3 regions of the Enterococcus sp. LJL99 genome follow, and region 2 is predicted to be linked to each of the others. Evidence: predicted binding sites of a transcription regulator. Region 2 holds the regulator's gene; each other region holds the start of a gene.

Region 1 (6,128 bases), on a different contig from region 2:
AAAAGGGTCAAAGTAGCAGAATACATTTCTCTTGAACGATTAACCAAATTATGAACTTCATCAATCAGAAAAATATTGTCTTTTTCTACTGGATCATCCTCAAAAAAACGACGCAAATAAGCCGTCGGGTCAAATAAATAATTATAGTCACAAATAATCAAATCACACCATAAGCTAACATCCAAAGATAATTCAAAAGGGCATAACGTGTGCTTTTTAGCGTATGTTTCAATCACCTCTCGAGTGAATTGATTTTCATTCATCAATAAATCCCAAAGACCTTCATTCAAACGATCATAATAACCGTTGGCAAAGGGACAGTGTTCTGGTGTACAATTGCGTTCGGTTAAAAAACAAATTTTGTCTTTTGCTGTCAATGTCACACTTTTCAACTGCAACTCCTTTTGTTTCATTGCCTCCACAGCATCTTCGGCCACTTGTCGTGTGATTGTTTTAGCAGTTAAATAAAAAACTCGCTCCGCTTGTTCTTCGCCAATTGCTTTTAACGTAGGAAAAAGAGTTGAAATGGTTTTCCCAGTTCCAGTAGGCGCTTCAACAAAAAGTCGTTGCTCACTTAAAATCGTTTTATATACCGAAACAGCCAGTTCTCTCTGGCCTTTTCGATAATCTCCGTAGGGAAAAGTTAAATTTTTCAATGATTGATTCCGAAGTGAACGCCACTCTTCTTTAAAAATTAGCCATTGTTCATATTGCTGAACTAAATCTGTAAAAAATTCTGCTAATTCTTCTTGGCTGAATACTTTTCTTTCTTGAGTCACTTCTTCTGTCGTTGTTTGAAAATAGGTCAATTGTAACGTGATGTTTGCTAACTTTTCTTGTTGACAATAAATATGTCCATAACACATCACTTGGTACCAATACATATCAACTTGTGCTTGGGGCAAATCAACAAATGCTGGCTCTGACGTTTTTATTTCATCAATTATCGGCTGCTGGTTTTCATCTAGAAAAAGCCCATCTGCTCTGCCTTCAATCACAAATGGCAGTTGATTGAGAAGGACCGTCATTGATAGTTTCAGTTCTTTTTGATAACCTTCTCCTGCTGCTTTTTGCAATTTCCGATGAATTCTAGCGCCTTCTAATGCTGTATGTTCACTTGTATGTCTTGCATCAATACTACCTTTTCTTAGTATAAATTCTACTAGCTGACGAATCGCAATTCTTTGCTTCGTTTTCATAGTCACACCACCGTCTTATCATTATAGAACATACATTCGCAAAAGAAAAGGAAGAGTTTTAAAATTAATCTTTTTCTGAAATTTTTATCTAATTCTTTTTTGTTCCCTTACATTACTTTTCAAGCTTCATCAATACATTCATAAAAAAACTCCAAAATTGCCGATTCTATCGACAGTTTTTGGAGTTTTTTTAGCTTAATTTTAGCTAACTGAAACTAATTGTTTTTACCAAAAATTCTTAAGAAAGCTAAGAATAGATTGATAAAGTCTAGGTATAATTGTAAAGCGAAGAATACGGCAATCCCTGTTCCAACAGAACCATTTGCTTGTACATAATAATTTTGAATTTGTTGGTTATCATAAGCAGTTAAACCAGAGAAAATCAAGACCATCAAAATACTAATTAAATAATCTACTGGACCACTGTGCAATAGAAAAGCATTCAATAAAATGGCAATAAATACACCAATCAATGCACTAAGGGCGGCTCTACCAATTCCAGATAAATCTTTTTTGGTAAACATACCAACTAGTGCCATCGCACCAAACGTTGCTGCTGAAGCAAGAAAGGCACCAAACACTTCTGAATCCGTATAGTAAAGTAATGTAATCGCTAAGGTTGCGCCATTCATAATTGAATACGCAATAAATCCTCCGACTACTACCCCTGGATTACTATCTGCTTTCGCTGCTTTTGAAGCTAAAAAGAAAACTAAAGCAATCTCAACTAGCCACATTCCCATAAATCCTAATGGAAAATTACGCACAAAAGTTATAAACTCTACATAAAAAACATTCAGAGCTAAATACGAGACAACCGCACTTAACCCTACTCCTAAGGCTAAATACCCATAAATTTTAGAATAAAACTGGTTAATACCAGATTTTGTTTTGACTGTTCCGCTATTATTCATTCAAATCTCCTTCTTTCTTTTCAGTGTCCTTTGAAACTTGCGGTGGTTGAACCATCACGACTGCATCTAACACTCGATCCTCAGCAGAATTAACTGCATCAATAGAAAGCGTTACTACATTTTTCATTTTGTCAACCATAATTACTTCAAATTGAAAGGTCAACGTTTCGTAATGAAAAACTGGCTCAACGAAGTTTACCGAAAAATTCACTACATGAGATCCAGGTCCTGGTAGATGCTTAGAAATCGCACTGGTAATAATTCCCATCAACATGATAGATGGAACAATTGGTTGTCCATACTCGGTTTCTTGTGCATAGTCATGTTGGATATAGACAGGATTTGCATCATTGGTTAACCCTAGATACAATAATAAATCTTTATCTTCAATTACCTCGGTGACGGATAACGAGTCGCCTTCCTCAATTTCTTCGATGGTCTTGCCTAATTTTCTTGATTTACCGATGTTCAAATTAGTACACCTCCGCTATTAATAAGATAATTGTATCAAAATGATAAGAAAAAACAAGCGATTTTAATCAAAGACAACGTAATTTAAACGTTTACTAAACAATTATCGTAGTTTGTCTATGACTAAACAAACAACTATTAGTAATTATTTTAAAGAACGTTTCTTGTAGTATTACTTAAAAGTGTTTCATAAGCCTGTTCAAATTTTTGAACATCACCAGCTCCCATAAAGACAATCACGGCATTTTCATAGTCTAATAAGGGAGAAACATTATCTTCCTTGATTACAGAACCGCCTTTTTTAATTTTAGAACCCAAGTCTTCGATTTTGACATCTCCTTGCTGTTCTCTAGCAGAACCAAAGATATCACATAAATAAACAGCATCCGCTAAATCTAACGCTTCAGCAAATTCATCCATCAAAGCAACCGTTCGTGTAAAAGTATGCGGTTGGAAAACAGCAATGATTTCTTTTTCGGGATATTTTTGACGAGCGCCATCGATTGTTGCTCTAATTTCAGCAGGATGATGAGCATAATCATCGACAATAATCATGTCACTAACTGTTTTTTCACTAAAGCGACGCTTAACACCTTGGAAACCACTCATTTCTTCTGCTACTTTTTCCATATCTAATCCTTCAAAATAAGCTGCTGCGATAACGCCAAGAGAATTAAGAATATTATGTTCACCAAAAGCGGGTAGCTCAAAGTGACCCATCGATTCATTTTTATAATACACATCAAAAGAAGAACCTTTTGTTGTACGTTCCACATTTTTCGCTTGAATATCATCGTTATCATTTAAGCCATAATAATAGATAGGAACTTTTGCAGTCAATTTACGCAGATACTCATCATCACCGTAAGCAAAAATACCTTTTTTCGCTTGATTAGCCATTGTTTGAAAAGCAGAAAAGACATCTTCAATACTTTCATAATAATCAGGATGATCAAAATCAATATTCGTCATAATCACATAATCAGGTGAATAGGCAAGAAAATGGCGTCGATACTCACAAGCTTCAAAGGCAAAGAATTCTGCATTAGGATCTCCATGCCCTGTGCCATCGCCAATTAGAAAACTTGTTGGTTTAATGCCCGTTAAAATATGAGCGAGTAAGCCTGTCGTTCCTGTTTTCCCATGTGAACCCGTCACAGCAATACTTGTAAAAGGTTCGATAAAACGAGCGATAAAGTCATGGTAGCGAATCACTTGTACACCAAGTTCTTTTGCACGAACTAATTCTTCATGTGTATCAGGAAACGCATTTCCCGCAATAACTACCATATCTTCTGTGATATTCTCTGCATTAAAAGGAACAATTTTAATTCCTGCTTTTTCTAAATCACGTTGGGTAAAGAAATACTCTTCCACGTCAGAACCCTGCACTGCATATCCTTTTTCATGTAAGACTAGTGCCAAAGAACTCATACCAGATCCTTTTATTCCAACAAAATGATGTAATTGATTTTCTTGATTGCTCATTTATGATCCTCTTCTCTTTATATCTATATAAATTGTCAATTAAGTTTTAATAATTAAAATAGCCTGAACACAATTATCGTACAAAAACGCAAAATAATCAACTAAATAATAATGAAAACGATTCACTCATCCACTTAATTCTCGAATCAACGAAAAAAGAGAAAAACAAGGCTGATTTCCCCTTGCTTCCCTCAAAATTCAAACACTACATCATTTTAAAAATCAAACTATTACTCTATTACAATTGGGATTTATTTTTCCAATAAGTATAATTTTTAATCAATCATTACCTGAAATTTCTTGAATTAAAAAATCCTTATTGTATCAGTTAAAGTATTTACTATTTTCTAAATCAGTACTTGAATCCGCGATAATTCCGCTTAAAGATATTCCACGTTTTTTTTCTTGGTCCGCTTCAGCGACTTTTTTGCCATAAGCGGTTTGGTTTTTCGCATTTTCTTTTGCGGACTTTAATTCTTTCCTTGAACGAGGTAAAGAATGACTAATATCGCCTTGACCAAAACGTTCCATATCAGGTTTAATTTGTTGATATTGTCGTCTTGTCACGGGGATATCAAGTGATTCTTTAGGAACATTAAACTTCTTAACCGTAGGATCTTGTTCCCCTTTCACTTGAAAAGAAGTAGGTGCTTCATCAAAAAGCAAATAAGAATTCTGGTCTTTTCTCATGGCTTCAACTAATTCTTGTTCAGAAACTTTAGGCCCTTTTTCATCAGTAATAACCGATGCAGGTATATACTTCGGCACAAAATACGAACGAGCATCATAATTATAATTCTTCGGTGTTGTGCGTTTATTCGTTCGAATCGCTTCTTTATTGCGATAGTCACTAGGATTTTTTTTATGCATATCTCCGAATAAATTATTTTTTTTCTTAGTAGGCGTTGTCCAACTGGCTGTATAATTTGGTAAGTTAGACTTATGTTTGGCTAACTCATCTACTTGTTGTTTGCTATGATTGGTATGCAATTTATTTAATTGTGTCGGTTGTTTCTCTCGATTAATTTGAATTTGTCCTGGAACTGGATCCATCGGTTCAGTTACTCGTTCAGGTGTTTGAGCTGCAGCTTCAACTGAGCGATTGATTACTGGATCATCTTGAAATAATTTACGCTTATTTATTGGTGTTAATTTTACACCAACTTCATCATCATAAGCGGGAAAACGAAAATGTTTTCTTTTCACTTGTGTTGGATTTACCATTAAAGTCATTCCTTTATCATTATCATACTTTCTGTTAATTCTACCACAAAAAGATATTTTTCTAAACTACTAAAAGAAGATCTTACGATTTATTTCTCAAAACATAAAAAAATGACCTAACTGACTTAACTAAGATTCTTTTTCAAAAAAAAATAGTGAGCCAAAATCATTCAAAGGTCAGCTAAAACCTTCAAACAACTTCGACTCATTTTCAAACTTTTTTCTATGGATAGATACGATTTAATAGACGTGGAAACGGACTTGCTTCACGAACATGTTCAATTCCAGAAAGCCAAGTCACTGTTCTTTCAAGACCTAGTCCAAAACCAGAGTGAGGAACAGAACCATATTTTCTTAAATCTAAGTACCATGAGTATTCTTCTTCATCTAAACCTTGTTCACGAATTTGTTCCAACAAGAATTCATAATCCGTCACCCGTTCAGAACCACCAATAATTTCACCATATCCTTCTGGTGCAATCATATCGGCACAAATAACAATATCATCACGTGTTGGATGTGGTTTCATGTAAAATGGTTTGATTGCTTTCGGGTAATTTAAGATAAAGACTGGTTGATCATAAGAGCTAGCAATAAAGGTTTCATGTGGTGAACCAAAATCATCACCCCATTCGATATCATCAAAACCATTTTTCTGTAACAATTCAACAGCTTCGTCATAACTAATACGTGGAAATGGTAGTTTAGTATATTTTTCAAGCGTTTCTTTATCACGCTCAAGCACATCTAAAGCATTGTCACAATTATCCAAAACCTTGCGAACTAAGTAAGCCACATATTGCTCTTGAACTTCCAAACTTTCTTCTTGATG
Region 2 (6,128 bases):
AAACCACGTTGTTGAATATTCTTGCATCAAAAGATAGTGGTGATGGCGACAGTACAGTTTTTCAGGTCCCTAATGACTATCAAATCGGCTACTTATCCCAAGACCAAACGTTGAATGAAGATTTATCTGTTGTGGAGGCTGTATTTCAAGGCGATACTCCTATTCTTCGAGCCGTTAAAAATTATGAATTAGCTTTATTAGCATTGGCTGAAGACGGTACGAACGAGCAAATTCAAAAGCAATATGTTCAAGCAGAAGAACTCATGAATAAAGAGGATGCTTGGAATGCAGATACTGAAGCTAAAATTGTTCTTCAAAAATTAGGAATTGATACATTAGATAAAAAAATCCGTGATTTATCTGGTGGACAGAAAAAAAGAGTCAGTTTAGCTCAAGTGTTAATAGAATCGCCTGATTTACTTTTACTTGATGAACCGACCAACCATTTAGACTACGATGCAATTACGTGGCTTGAAACCTATTTAAATCAGTATCGTGGTGCGGTTTTAATGGTTACCCATGATCGCTATTTTCTAGACCGGGTATCAAATCGTATCTTCGAATTGTCATTTGGACGAATTTTTGAATATAAAGGAAATTATGAGACGTATCTGATTAGTAAAGCAGAACGCGAACGGGTTGAGGTTGAACAAGATGAGAAACGAAACCGCCTATATAAACAAGAATTAGAATGGATGCGGGCAGGAGTTCAAGCACGTGGAACAAAGCAACAAGCGCGGCAAGATCGTTTCCATGAACTGAAAGGAAACTTAAATCAGGCAAATCATAAAGAACAAATCGATATGGATTTGGCTACGCAACGTTTAGGAAAAAAAGTAATTGAGATTAAAAATGGCGATTATGCTATTGAGAATAAAACGATTTTACACGCCTTTGATTTACTGGTTCAATCAAGAGAACGGATTGGGATTACTGGAAAAAACGGGAGTGGCAAGTCAACGTTATTGAACATTATTGCTGGTCGAATTCCTTTGGATAGTGGTATTTATTCAGTGGGAGAAACAGTTCGAATTGCTTATTATACACAAACAAATGAAAAGATGAATCCAGAAAAACGAATGATTTCTTATTTACAAGAAGCGGCAGAAGAGGTTAAGCGTTCTGATGGAACAACGATAGGCGTTGCTGAAATATTAGAACGTTTCTTATTCCCTAGATTTATGCATGGAACGATTATCGGTAAACTTTCAGGAGGCGAAAAAAGGCGGTTATATTTACTAAAACTTTTGATTAGTCAGCCGAATGTTTTATTACTGGACGAACCAACAAACGATTTAGATATTGATACGTTAACAATTTTAGAAGATTATATTCGAACATTTAAGGGTGCTGTAATCACTGTTTCTCATGATCGCTATTTTTTGGATAAGACAATTGAGAAGTTGCTAGTTTTTAAAGGAGCTGGTGAGATTACTTCTTATTACGGTGTAATGAGTGATTATCTAGCCGAATCGACCAAAGAAAAAGCGCAAACCAAAAAGAAACTTAAAATTGAAGATGACTCAAATAAAGTTATTGAGAAAAAAGAAAAATCTAAATTAACTTATATGGAGCAAAAAGAATGGGCAACGATTGAACAAGAAATCGCGCAATTAGAAGAGAAAACAGAAACAATTACTAATGAAATGAATCAACAGGTCGATGATTTTACAAAACTTCAAGAACTGCAAAAAGAATTATCCCAAACAGAAAAAGAACTGGAAGAAAAACTAGATCGTTGGGAATACTTAAGTGAGTTTGCTGAAAACTAGGAGGAAGTAACTATGGAAGAAGCCTATTTAGATTTGGGACGAAAAATTTTAAACGAAGGACATCAAAAAGGAGATCGAACTGGGACAGGAACAAAAAGCCTTTTTGGGTATCAAATGCGTTTTGATCTTTCTGAAGGTTTTCCTTTATTAACTACGAAACGTGTGCCATTTGGTCTAATAAAAAGTGAATTACTATGGTTTTTAAAAGGCGATACGAATATTCGCTATTTATTGCAACATAATAATCATATTTGGGATGAGTGGGCATTCGAACGTTACATAAATAGCGCTGACTATACAGGACCAGATATGACAAATTTTGGTCATCGAAGTTTAACAGACGAAGTCTTTAAAAACGAATATGACAAACAAAATGATTTGTTTTGTGAAAAAATTTTATCTGATGATGATTTTGCAATGAAACATGGTGAATTAGGAAATATTTATGGGGCACAATGGCGTCATTGGGAAACAAAAGATGGTGGATTTATTGATCAAATCAAAGCTGTGATTGAAATGATTAAAACAACACCGGATTCTCGTCGCTTAATTGTATCAGCATGGAATCCTGAAGACGTTCCATCAATGGCGCTGCCGCCGTGTCATACAATGTTTCAGTTTTATGTAAATGACGGTAAACTAAGTTGTCAACTTTATCAAAGAAGTGCTGATGTTTTTCTTGGCGTTCCATTTAACATTGCTAGTTATGCGCTATTAACGCATTTAATTGCTCACGAAACTGGTTTAGAAGTTGGCGAGTTTGTTCACACTCTAGGAGATGCGCATTTATACAATAACCATTTTGAACAAATGGAAGAACAGTTGACAAGAGAAATTAGAAGCTGTCCGACATTGAAATTAAATCTAGAAAAGCAATCTGTTTTTGATTTTGAAATGGAAGATATCATGCTTGAAGGGTATGATCCACATCCAACGATTAAGGCACCAATTGCCGTTTAAATGACAAAGGGGGAATAGGATGTTAGCAGCTATTTGGGCACAAGATGAGCAAGGGTTGATTGGTAAAGACGATCAAATGCCCTGGCATTTACCTAATGATTTGAAGTTTTTTAAGCAGATGACAGAAGATAACACAATTGTAATGGGACGGACTACTTTTGAGGGAATGGGAAGTAAACCTTTACCGAATCGAAAAACGATTGTTTTGACGAGTGATCAGCTGTATCAAGCTCAAGGTATCATCGTTATGCATTCTGTTGAAGAAATTTTGACCTATGCTGATGAGTTTTCAGGTATTACTTTTATTGCAGGTGGTTCGATTGTATATAAAAACTTTCTTCCTTATTGTGATGTTCTTTATCGAACGGTTATTCAGCATACATTTGAAGGAGACACATATTTTCCTACAGTTGATTGGGATGAGTGGACGCTTGTCAATTTGAGTGAGGGCGAGCAGGATCAAAAGAACAATTACCCATATCAGTTTGAAACTTATCAAAGAATATGTCAAATCGACTAGGAAAATTCTGAAACTTATAGTGACAAACAGTTTTATAGTTTAGTTGAAATCTATTGTTGTAAAGCTTCGATTGTGTTTCACATACGTTACGTTTTTTTCTTGATTTCCAACTGGATTTTTGAAAAATTTGAAAGTCTCAATTGTTTTTAGTAACTTCCTAATTTGAAAAATAAGAATAGAAATAGGCTAGCATCCAGAAAATTTGAAGAGTCAATTTTCTGGATGCTAGCCTATTTTTAGTTCTTGAAAAAGTTAAATATGATTGCGATATAAACCAACAACTTTACCTAAGATACTAACATTTGCTAGAATGATTGGTTCCAATGCATCATTTTCTGGTTGAAGACGAAAATGAGTTGCTTCTTTGAAAAATCGTTTGCATGTGGCCTCATCTTCATCAGTCATCGCAATCACAATATCGCCGTTTTCAGCAGTTGCTTGTTTTCGAACAATAACCTGATCACCATCGAGTATGCCAGCATTAATCATACTTTCTCCACGAATGGTTAACATGAATAAAGAATTATTTTCATACTTTAAATCAGGCGGAAGCGGGAAGTAATCAGAAGCTTCTTCAACAGCCAAAATTGGTTCACCAGCTGTAACAACACCAAGCATTGGAATGGTGCTTGGTTGAATACCTATTTTTTCTAAACCTTCAGCAGTTAACTCGATGGCTCTTGGTTTAGTAGGATCTCTTAAAATTAAGCCTTTTTTCTCTAGTCTGGCTAAATGACCATGAACTGTAGAAGTAGAAGAAAGGTCTACTGCTTTGCCAATTTCGCGAACCGTGGGTGGATAACCTTTTAATTCAACTTGTTCATATATATATTTTAGGACTTCAATTTGTCTTGTATCTGTACGTTTTGCCACAAGTCGCACCTTCTTTCTAATGATATTTTTAGTTTACCATAGTTTTCACAGATAATCAAACAAGCGTTCGTGTTTTTTTGTGAGTTGAGAGTTGTATTTTTAGGCAGGTTCTTATAAGATAGATGTGGAAAGTGAAGGAGGAACTAACATGTTATCAGAAGACAAAATGAACCGTATAAATGAATTGGCTAAAAAGGCGAAAGAATCTAGTTTAACCGAAGCTGAATTAGCAGAACAAAAAGAATTACGTCAGGAATATTTAGAAACGTTTAGAAGTGGAATGAAACATCATATTGAGGGGATGAAAGTAGTTGACCCTGAAGGCAATGATGTTACTCCAGAAAAATTAAAACAAATTCAAAAAGAAAAAGGATTGCATGACCGAAATTAATTTTTTGCTTTTTTTTGTAAAAGTAATTGCTTTCATTGATTAAATAGGCTAAAATAAACTAATAAAGGTAAAAAAAACCTAAATAGGAGATGATTTATTTGTTCGATACAACAGATCAGCTAGGCGTTAACACGGTTCGTACATTAAGTATTGAGGCGATTCAAAAAGCTAATTCAGGTCACCCTGGTTTACCAATGGGTGCTGCCCCAATGGCATATGCATTGTGGACGAAACACTTAAAAGTGAATCCAGCAACATCTATGAACTGGGTTAATAGAGACCGTTTCATTTTATCTGCAGGTCATGGTTCTGCACTTCTTTATAGTTTATTACATTTATCTGGCTATAAAGTTACGATTGATGATTTGAAAAATTTCCGTCAATGGGAAAGTAAAACACCAGGACATCCTGAAGTTCATCATACTGATGGAGTTGAAGCAACTACTGGTCCTTTAGGTCAAGGGATTGCAATGGCAGTTGGGATGGCAATGGCTGAAGCTCATTTGTCTGCAACTTATAATAGAGATAGTTTCCCAGTGATGGATCATTATACATTCAGTTTATGTGGTGATGGCGATTTAATGGAAGGTGTTTCACAAGAAGCAAGTTCTATGGCTGGTCATATGAAATTAGGTAAATTAATCGTGTTGTATGATTCAAATGATATTTCTCTTGATGGTCCGATTTCTAAAGCTTTCACTGAAAATGTTGGTGCACGTTATGAAGCTTATGGTTGGCAACACATTTTAGTAAAAGATGGTAATGATTTAGCAGCAATTTCAAAAGCGATTGATGAAGCAAAAGCTGAAACGAACAAACCGACATTGATTGAGGTTAAAACTGTTATTGGATACGGCGCACCAAAAGAAGGAACCTCTGCTGTTCATGGCGCTCCAATTGGCGAAGACGGAATTACAGCTGCAAAAGCAGTTTATGGTTGGGAATATCCTGATTTCACTGTTCCAGAAGAAGTGGCAGCTCGTTTTAAAGAAGCAATGATTACTGAAGGGGAAAAAGCAGAAGCATCATGGAATGAACTTTTTGCGAATTATGAAAAAGAACATCCTGAACTTGCTAAACAATTCAAGACCGCTTTTGCTGATGAATTACCAGCAGATTGGGCAGATGAATTACCAAGCTATGAAGTTGGTTCTAGTGCAGCTAGTCGTGTCACTAGCAAAGAAACAATTCAAGCCTTATCTAAAGCTGTTCCAAGCTTCTGGGGTGGGTCAGCAGATTTATCTGCCTCTAATAATACAATGGTAGCTGCTGAAAAAGATTTTGAGCCAGGACAATACGAAGGACGTAACATCTGGTTTGGTGTTCGTGAATTCGCGATGGCTGCAGCTATGAATGGGATTCAATTGCATGGTGGAAGTCGAATTTACGGCGGAACATTCTTTGTATTTACAGATTATTTACGTCCAGCAATTCGTTTAGCAGCTATTCAAAACACACCAGTTACCTATGTATTGACGCATGATTCAGTAGCGGTTGGTGAAGATGGTCCAACTCATGAACCAATTGAACAATTAGCTAGTGTTCGTTGTATGCCTGGTGTACAAGTTATTCGTCCAGCTGATGGAAATGAAACTGTAGCAGCTTGGAAAAT
Region 3 (6,128 bases), on a different contig from region 2:
GTATTATCTTTGTTATTCCGTTAATCATTTATAAAAATAGAAAAGAAAGTTGGAAAAATAATCCAGCTAATTCAGAAGTTATAAATAAAACAAATTAAGTAAATGAATACCGTTCGCACCGAATAGGGTCTCTAATTAAGTGAACGGTATTTTTATTGGAGGGATTAAAATGGCTACGACAAATCAGACAGTAACTAGTAATGGAGCTGGCGATTCAAATAAAAACAAATTGTCTTTTATCTCAATTTATTTTTTAGGAATTAATGCAATTGTTGGGTCAGGTGCTTTTTTATTACCACAAGAAATCTATAAAGACATGGGTGTTATGAGTGTCGTTGTCCTATTATGTGCGGCGATTACAGTTAGTATGATTGCCTTGTGTTATGCAGATCTATCAAGTCGCTTTTCTGGATCAGGTGCGGCTTGGTTATATTCTTATAATGCATTTGGAAAATTCACTGGGTTTCAAATTGGTCTGTTTTCTTGGTTTTTAGGCTGTTTAACTTTATCAGCAGAATCTGTTGCGTTACTACGAACATTGAAAAATATTTTTCCAGTGTTAGGAAGTAACACGGTTAAAATCCTATTTCCAGCTTGTTTAATCATTTTATTAGCGGTCATCAATATGTTTGGGACGTCACTTGTGAAATTGATTAATAGTGTTTCTTCTGCATTTAAGATATTTATCATTGTATTCTTTATCGTATTAGGTGCTTTTTTTATTAAAAGTACTAACTTTTCACCAATTGTTCCTAGTACAGTTACGGATACACATAGTTTTATGAGTCATTTTGGGTCAGCATTTAGTGTAGTATTCTATATGTTTAGCGGTTTTTCGTTTATTCCAGTAGCAGCGGCACAAATGAAAAATCCCGAAAAAAATATTCCTAAAGCATTGATTTATGTGATGATTAGTGTAACGGTCTTATATACGTTGGTTCAAGTTGTTGCTATCGGAATTTTAGGAACAACGATCGTAAAATACGATGTACCGATTGCTGAAGCAATGAAAATCGGTGTGGGTCAATGGGCATATGCAATTATTATCTTAGGAATGTTGATTTCTATCTTTGGTGTGGCATTTGCTGTTTCATTTAGTACACCAGCACTAGCCGCTTCTTTAGCAGAAGAACATAATTTGTTACCGGCATCAATTGGGAAAAAAAATAAATATGGTGCGCCTTTTATTGCCGTGATTGTTACCTCAATCATCAGTATTGTAATGACTCAATTTAGTTATATTTTCTTAGTTTCTTGTATTGTATTAGTTTCATTTATCCAATATGTACCGTCCATTCTTGCAGTCATTAAGTTTAAAAAGACTAAACAATTTCCTAATAATGGTTTCAGTCTAAAAGGTGGTTATCTTGTACCGATTTTAGCGTTAGCCATTTCTATGTATCTATTAACTAACTTCAAATTGAATGTCGTTTTAGTAATGGCAGTAGTTTTTGCTTTAGGGGTCATTGTTTATTTTGCTAAAATTAAGAACAATGAAGGGTGATGAGTTTGTGCTAAACGTGAATCTAAAAGAAGCACAGAAAATAGAAAAATTAGGTGTGTTTGAAATTAATCAACAATTACTAGCATTAGCACAAGAAAATAGATGTGGCTTAACTGTTACTAAAGGAAGTTCAAATTGGACAACTCAAAGGCGTAACTAGTCAGTGGTAGTAATTGTTCTGCGCGAAGCGCTCATTCTCAAACAATTGATTTAAGCTTTTTATACGAGTAAAAATAGTTAGAGATAAATTAATCATGAAGACCAGCTAGATTCGAAGTATCAGTGAATTTAGCTGGTTCTTCCTTTTTTATTGTACTAAGCAATTATGTACAAAAATAGGAAAGATTTTTCTTAGATAGTTAGTAATTTCTAGTTGGAGGTTTTCAAATTTTTATTTGTGTTGTTTATTTCCGTAGGTATTTCGTTTGAGCTTTTTTAGTTTTTCTATGGTTTTTTTTTGCACAGCTAGTAAAAATTGTAGCTTTTTAATCATTTTTGGCCAAATTGGTATTGGAATCAGCTTCCTTTTATCTCAGTCCATTTTTTACCCAAAGGATTGTCTTTAGTATAATATATTTTTCCCGCTATTGATTTACTTATAGATATGCTAAAATAGAAACGTATGTACGCATTAAAAGCGTAAGTGAGAAAGGTGAAAAAATGTACGAATATATCATTGGAAAAGTGACGTTTATCAGTCCTTACTATATTGTTGTTGAAACAAATGGAATTGGGTATCAAATTTCGGTTAGTAATCCATATCGTTATTCTGGTAAAACAGAGACAGAAATGAAATTGTACTTACATCAAGTGATTCGAGAAGATGCTCATTTACTTTATGGATTTAACGATTTGGAAGAAAAGCAGCTTTTTCTAAAGTTGATCAGTGTTTCTGGGATCGGACCGAAAAGTGGGTTGGCGATCATGGCTTCAGAGGATCATGGCGGTTTGATCAATGCCATTGAAAATGAAGATGCTACCTATTTGACTAAGTTTCCAGGCGTGGGTAAAAAAACCGCGCAACAAATGATTCTTGATTTGAAAGGTAAACTTGGCGAGTTAGAAACATCAGCAGTAGCTGTTCAAGCAATGGCAGATACTTCAGTCAGCGTAGCACACAATCAATCATTAGCAGAAGCAATCGAAGCGTTAAGTGCGTTAGGCTATAGCGAAAAAGAAATTAAACGAGTAACACCTAAATTAGAAGAACTAGAGCCGCAACAAACAGATGATTATTTACGTAATGCGTTGAAATTAATGATGAAACGCTAAGGAGGAAGGGTTATGACAGAAGAGGAACGCTTACTTTCAGGGGAAAGTTCTGAAGGGGAAGAATCACTTGAAAAATCACTACGACCACAATACTTAGCGCAATATATCGGTCAAAATAAAGTCAAACAAGAGTTGACAATCTATATCGAAGCCGCTCGTAATCGTGAAGAAGCATTAGATCATACGTTACTTTATGGTCCTCCCGGTTTGGGAAAAACGACAATGGCAATGGTGATTGCCAATGAAATGCGCGTCAATATTCGTACGACGAGTGGCCCTGCTATCGAACGACCGGGTGATCTAGTCGCTATTTTAAATGAATTAGAACCAGGCGATGTTTTGTTTATTGATGAAATTCATCGTTTACCTCGAGTGGTAGAAGAAATGTTGTATTCTGCAATGGAAGATTTTTATGTTGATATTATGGTGGGACAAGGAACAACGGCACACCCAGTTCATTTTCCATTGCCACCATTTACTTTAATTGGAGCAACAACGCGAGCAGGAATGTTATCTGCTCCCTTGCGTGATCGCTTTGGAATTATTTCGCATATGGAATATTATACCGATTTAGATTTAAAAGAAATTGTTTTACGTTCTGCGGATATTTTTCAAACAGAAATCGTTGAAGAGGGAGCTTTTGAAATCGCCCGCCGATCAAGAGGAACCCCGCGAATTGCCAATCGACTGTTAAAACGTGTTCGTGATTTTGCTCAAGTTCAATCGGATGGTGTAATCAATCGAGAGATCGCTGATCAAGCATTAATCCTTTTACAAGTAGATAATCAAGGATTAGATTATGTGGATCAAAAATTATTAAAAACGATGATCGAATTGTATGGTGGCGGTCCAGTTGGTCTAAGTACACTTTCAGTGAATATAAGTGAAGAAACCGAAACAGTTGAAGATATGTATGAACCTTATTTGATCCAAAAGGGATTTATTAAACGTACCCCTAGAGGGCGAGTAGTCACAGAATTAGCTTATCAACATTTTGGCTATGACTCACTGTATCAAGAAGAATGATGAAGTCGCTCAAATAGTTTTTTGAACGTGAACAAGTTAAATTGAAATAAATCTTTTATAAAGTTCAAACCAGTAATCAATCACGAAGTCTATTTTTAAAATTTGTGGTTGGTTGCTTTTTTGTGTTTTTGTATCTTAAATCTTTACAGGAATCATTATCGAAAAAAGTGAACAAAATCTTTCTAATCGTTGCGCTATCTAGTACAGTTATCTGTTTTTGTATAGATAACACAGATTTTTAATGGTTATGTTTTGTAGTTTTAAAACATCGCTATTAGAATGAAGGTATCAATGTAGAGGAGGACGTATTATGAATCATTCTAACGGGAATTATCAAGCATTTATCACACCAGAAAAGCCACAAAATAGTGACAAAAAATCAGCTTATTTAGTGGGATCAGGACTTGCTTCACTTGCTGCAGCCGTGTTTTTAATTCGGGATGGACAAATGGATGGTAGTAAAATTCATGTATTAGAGGAATTACCTTTGCCAGGTGGAAGTTTAGATGGAGCGATGAGACCTAAAGATGGATTTGTTATGAGAGGTGGTCGAGAAATGGAGGAACATTTCGAAACTCTTTGGGATTTATTCCGTTCGATTCCTTCACTGGATTCTCCAGGACTATCTGTTTTGGATGAATTTTATCGTTTGAATTTAAATGACCCAAGTTTTTCTCATACGCGAGTAATTGAAAATAGAGGGCAACAATTAGCTACCGATGGGCAACTTACTTTATCTGAAAAATCGATCAAAGAAATTATTGAATTAACTTTAATGACTGAAGAAGAACTAAATGATAAAAAAATAAATGAAGTCTTTAGTGCCGAGTTTTTTGAGTCGAATTTTTGGCTCTATTGGGCAACGATGTTTGCTTTTGAACAATGGGCTTCTGCTATGGAAATGCGCCGCTATTTACTCCGCTTTGTACATCAAATCGCTACGTTATCTAACATGTCTGCTTTACGATTCACTAAGTATAATCAGTATGAATCCTTAGTCTTACCTTTAATCAGTTACTTAAAAGAACATGGGGTAAACTTTGAATACAATACAACGGTTACTAATATTTTGGTTGAAGAACAGGGCAATGAAAAAGTTGCAACTAAGTTGTTTAAAGTAGTGAATGGTCAGGAAGAGATCGTTCAGTTGACTAAAGAGGATCTAATCTTTGTGACAAATGGATCGATCACTGAAAGTACAACTTATGGCAACAGTACAACTGCTCCTTCTAAGCAATATGAATTAGGAACTGCTTGGTCTTTATGGCAAAACTTAGCCAAACAATTCCCAGAATTTGGGAATCCTGATAAGTTTTGTAAAAATATTCCAGAAGAAAATTGGGTAATTTCTGGAACTATAACGCTAAAAGATGATCGAGCAATTCCGTATATTAAAAATATTAGTAAAAAAGATCCTCATAGTGGATCGATTGTAACTAGTGGACCAGTCACAATCAAGGATTCTAGTTGGTTATATGGCTATTCTATAAGTCGTCAACCAGTGTTTAAAGCGCAAAACGAGAATGAAACAATTGTTTGGGTATATGGCTTACTTTCTACTACAGAAGGTGATTATGTTAAGAAAAAAATAACTGACTGTACTGGGATTGAATTATGCAAAGAATGGTTGTATCACATTGGTGTACCACAGGATGAAATCGAGGATATTGCAACAAATGGCGCAACTACAGTGCCAGCACATATGCCATATATCACTTCTTATTTTATGCCAAGAGCTGTTGGTGATCGACCTTTGGTTGTCCCGCAAGGATCTCAAAATTTAGCTTTTATTGGAAATTTTGCCGAAACTGAACGCGATACCGTCTTTACCACGGAATATTCTGTTCGAACAGCTATGGAAGCCGTATATACCTTCTTAGATATTAAACGAGGGGTTCCAGAAGTTTATGGTTCTGCTTTTGATGCACGAATTTTATTGCAAACAATTTACTATCTTAACGACCATAACAATTTATCAGAAATAAAATTGCCTTTAATTGAAAAAGAAATAGAGAAGCATACGCTTAAGAAAATTAAAGGTTCTTATCTTGAAGAACTTTTAAAAAATGCAAAATTACTTTGATTTGAGTAATTTTTTACTCACAGTACTATTGAGTAAATCTTCACTAGAAATGCTTTAATTGGTACGGATAGATTGAAAATCTTTTTGACTTTTATAAAGAGAGCAAGGAGATATACGCGATAACTCGCTAAAATGACAAAAAAGAGAGTGGGACAATAGTCAGCAAAAATCTGATTATTGCCCACTCTCGTTTTAGTTTGAACAAACTATATATTAGAAAGAAAAAGAGGATTAAGTTATACT

What was found. The regulator LexA, encoded in region 2, represses DNA repair genes until DNA is damaged. The targets are predictions, from matches to a motif close to CNAACANNTGTTNG.
Region 1: the regulator LexA is predicted to act here: its motif matches at 1,225-1,238, upstream of ACYSNW_RS03555 (ATP-dependent DNA helicase).
Region 3: the regulator LexA is predicted to act here: its motif matches at 2,120-2,133, upstream of ruvA (Holliday junction branch migration protein RuvA).

What each region holds. Positions count from the first base shown of each region.
Region 1 is NZ_JBTXLT010000002.1:86,344-92,471, reverse strand. It holds gene ACYSNW_RS03555 (ATP-dependent DNA helicase) at 1-1,199, opposite strand, end outside; gene ACYSNW_RS03550 (Bax inhibitor-1/YccA family protein) at 1,415-2,113, opposite strand; gene ACYSNW_RS03545 (MaoC/PaaZ C-terminal domain-containing protein) at 2,106-2,585, opposite strand; gene murC (UDP-N-acetylmuramate--L-alanine ligase) at 2,735-4,072, opposite strand; gene ACYSNW_RS03535 (hypothetical protein) at 4,397-5,305, opposite strand; gene asnS (asparagine--tRNA ligase) at 5,520-6,128, opposite strand, start outside.
Region 2 is NZ_JBTXLT010000010.1:43,579-49,706, forward strand. It holds gene ACYSNW_RS13995 (ABC-F family ATP-binding cassette domain-containing protein) at 1-1,772, shown strand, start outside; gene ACYSNW_RS14000 (thymidylate synthase) at 1,785-2,732, shown strand; gene ACYSNW_RS14005 (dihydrofolate reductase) at 2,752-3,252, shown strand; gene lexA (transcriptional repressor LexA) at 3,505-4,125, opposite strand; gene ACYSNW_RS14015 (DUF896 family protein) at 4,274-4,516, shown strand; gene tkt (transketolase) at 4,615-6,128, shown strand, end outside.
Region 3 is NZ_JBTXLT010000003.1:251,759-257,886, reverse strand. It holds gene ACYSNW_RS06505 (amino acid permease) at 1-98, shown strand, start outside; gene ACYSNW_RS06500 (APC family permease) at 170-1,504, shown strand; gene ACYSNW_RS06495 (hypothetical protein) at 1,512-1,664, shown strand; gene ruvA (Holliday junction branch migration protein RuvA) at 2,165-2,776, shown strand; gene ruvB (Holliday junction branch migration DNA helicase RuvB) at 2,789-3,802, shown strand; gene ACYSNW_RS06480 (oleate hydratase) at 4,113-5,885, shown strand.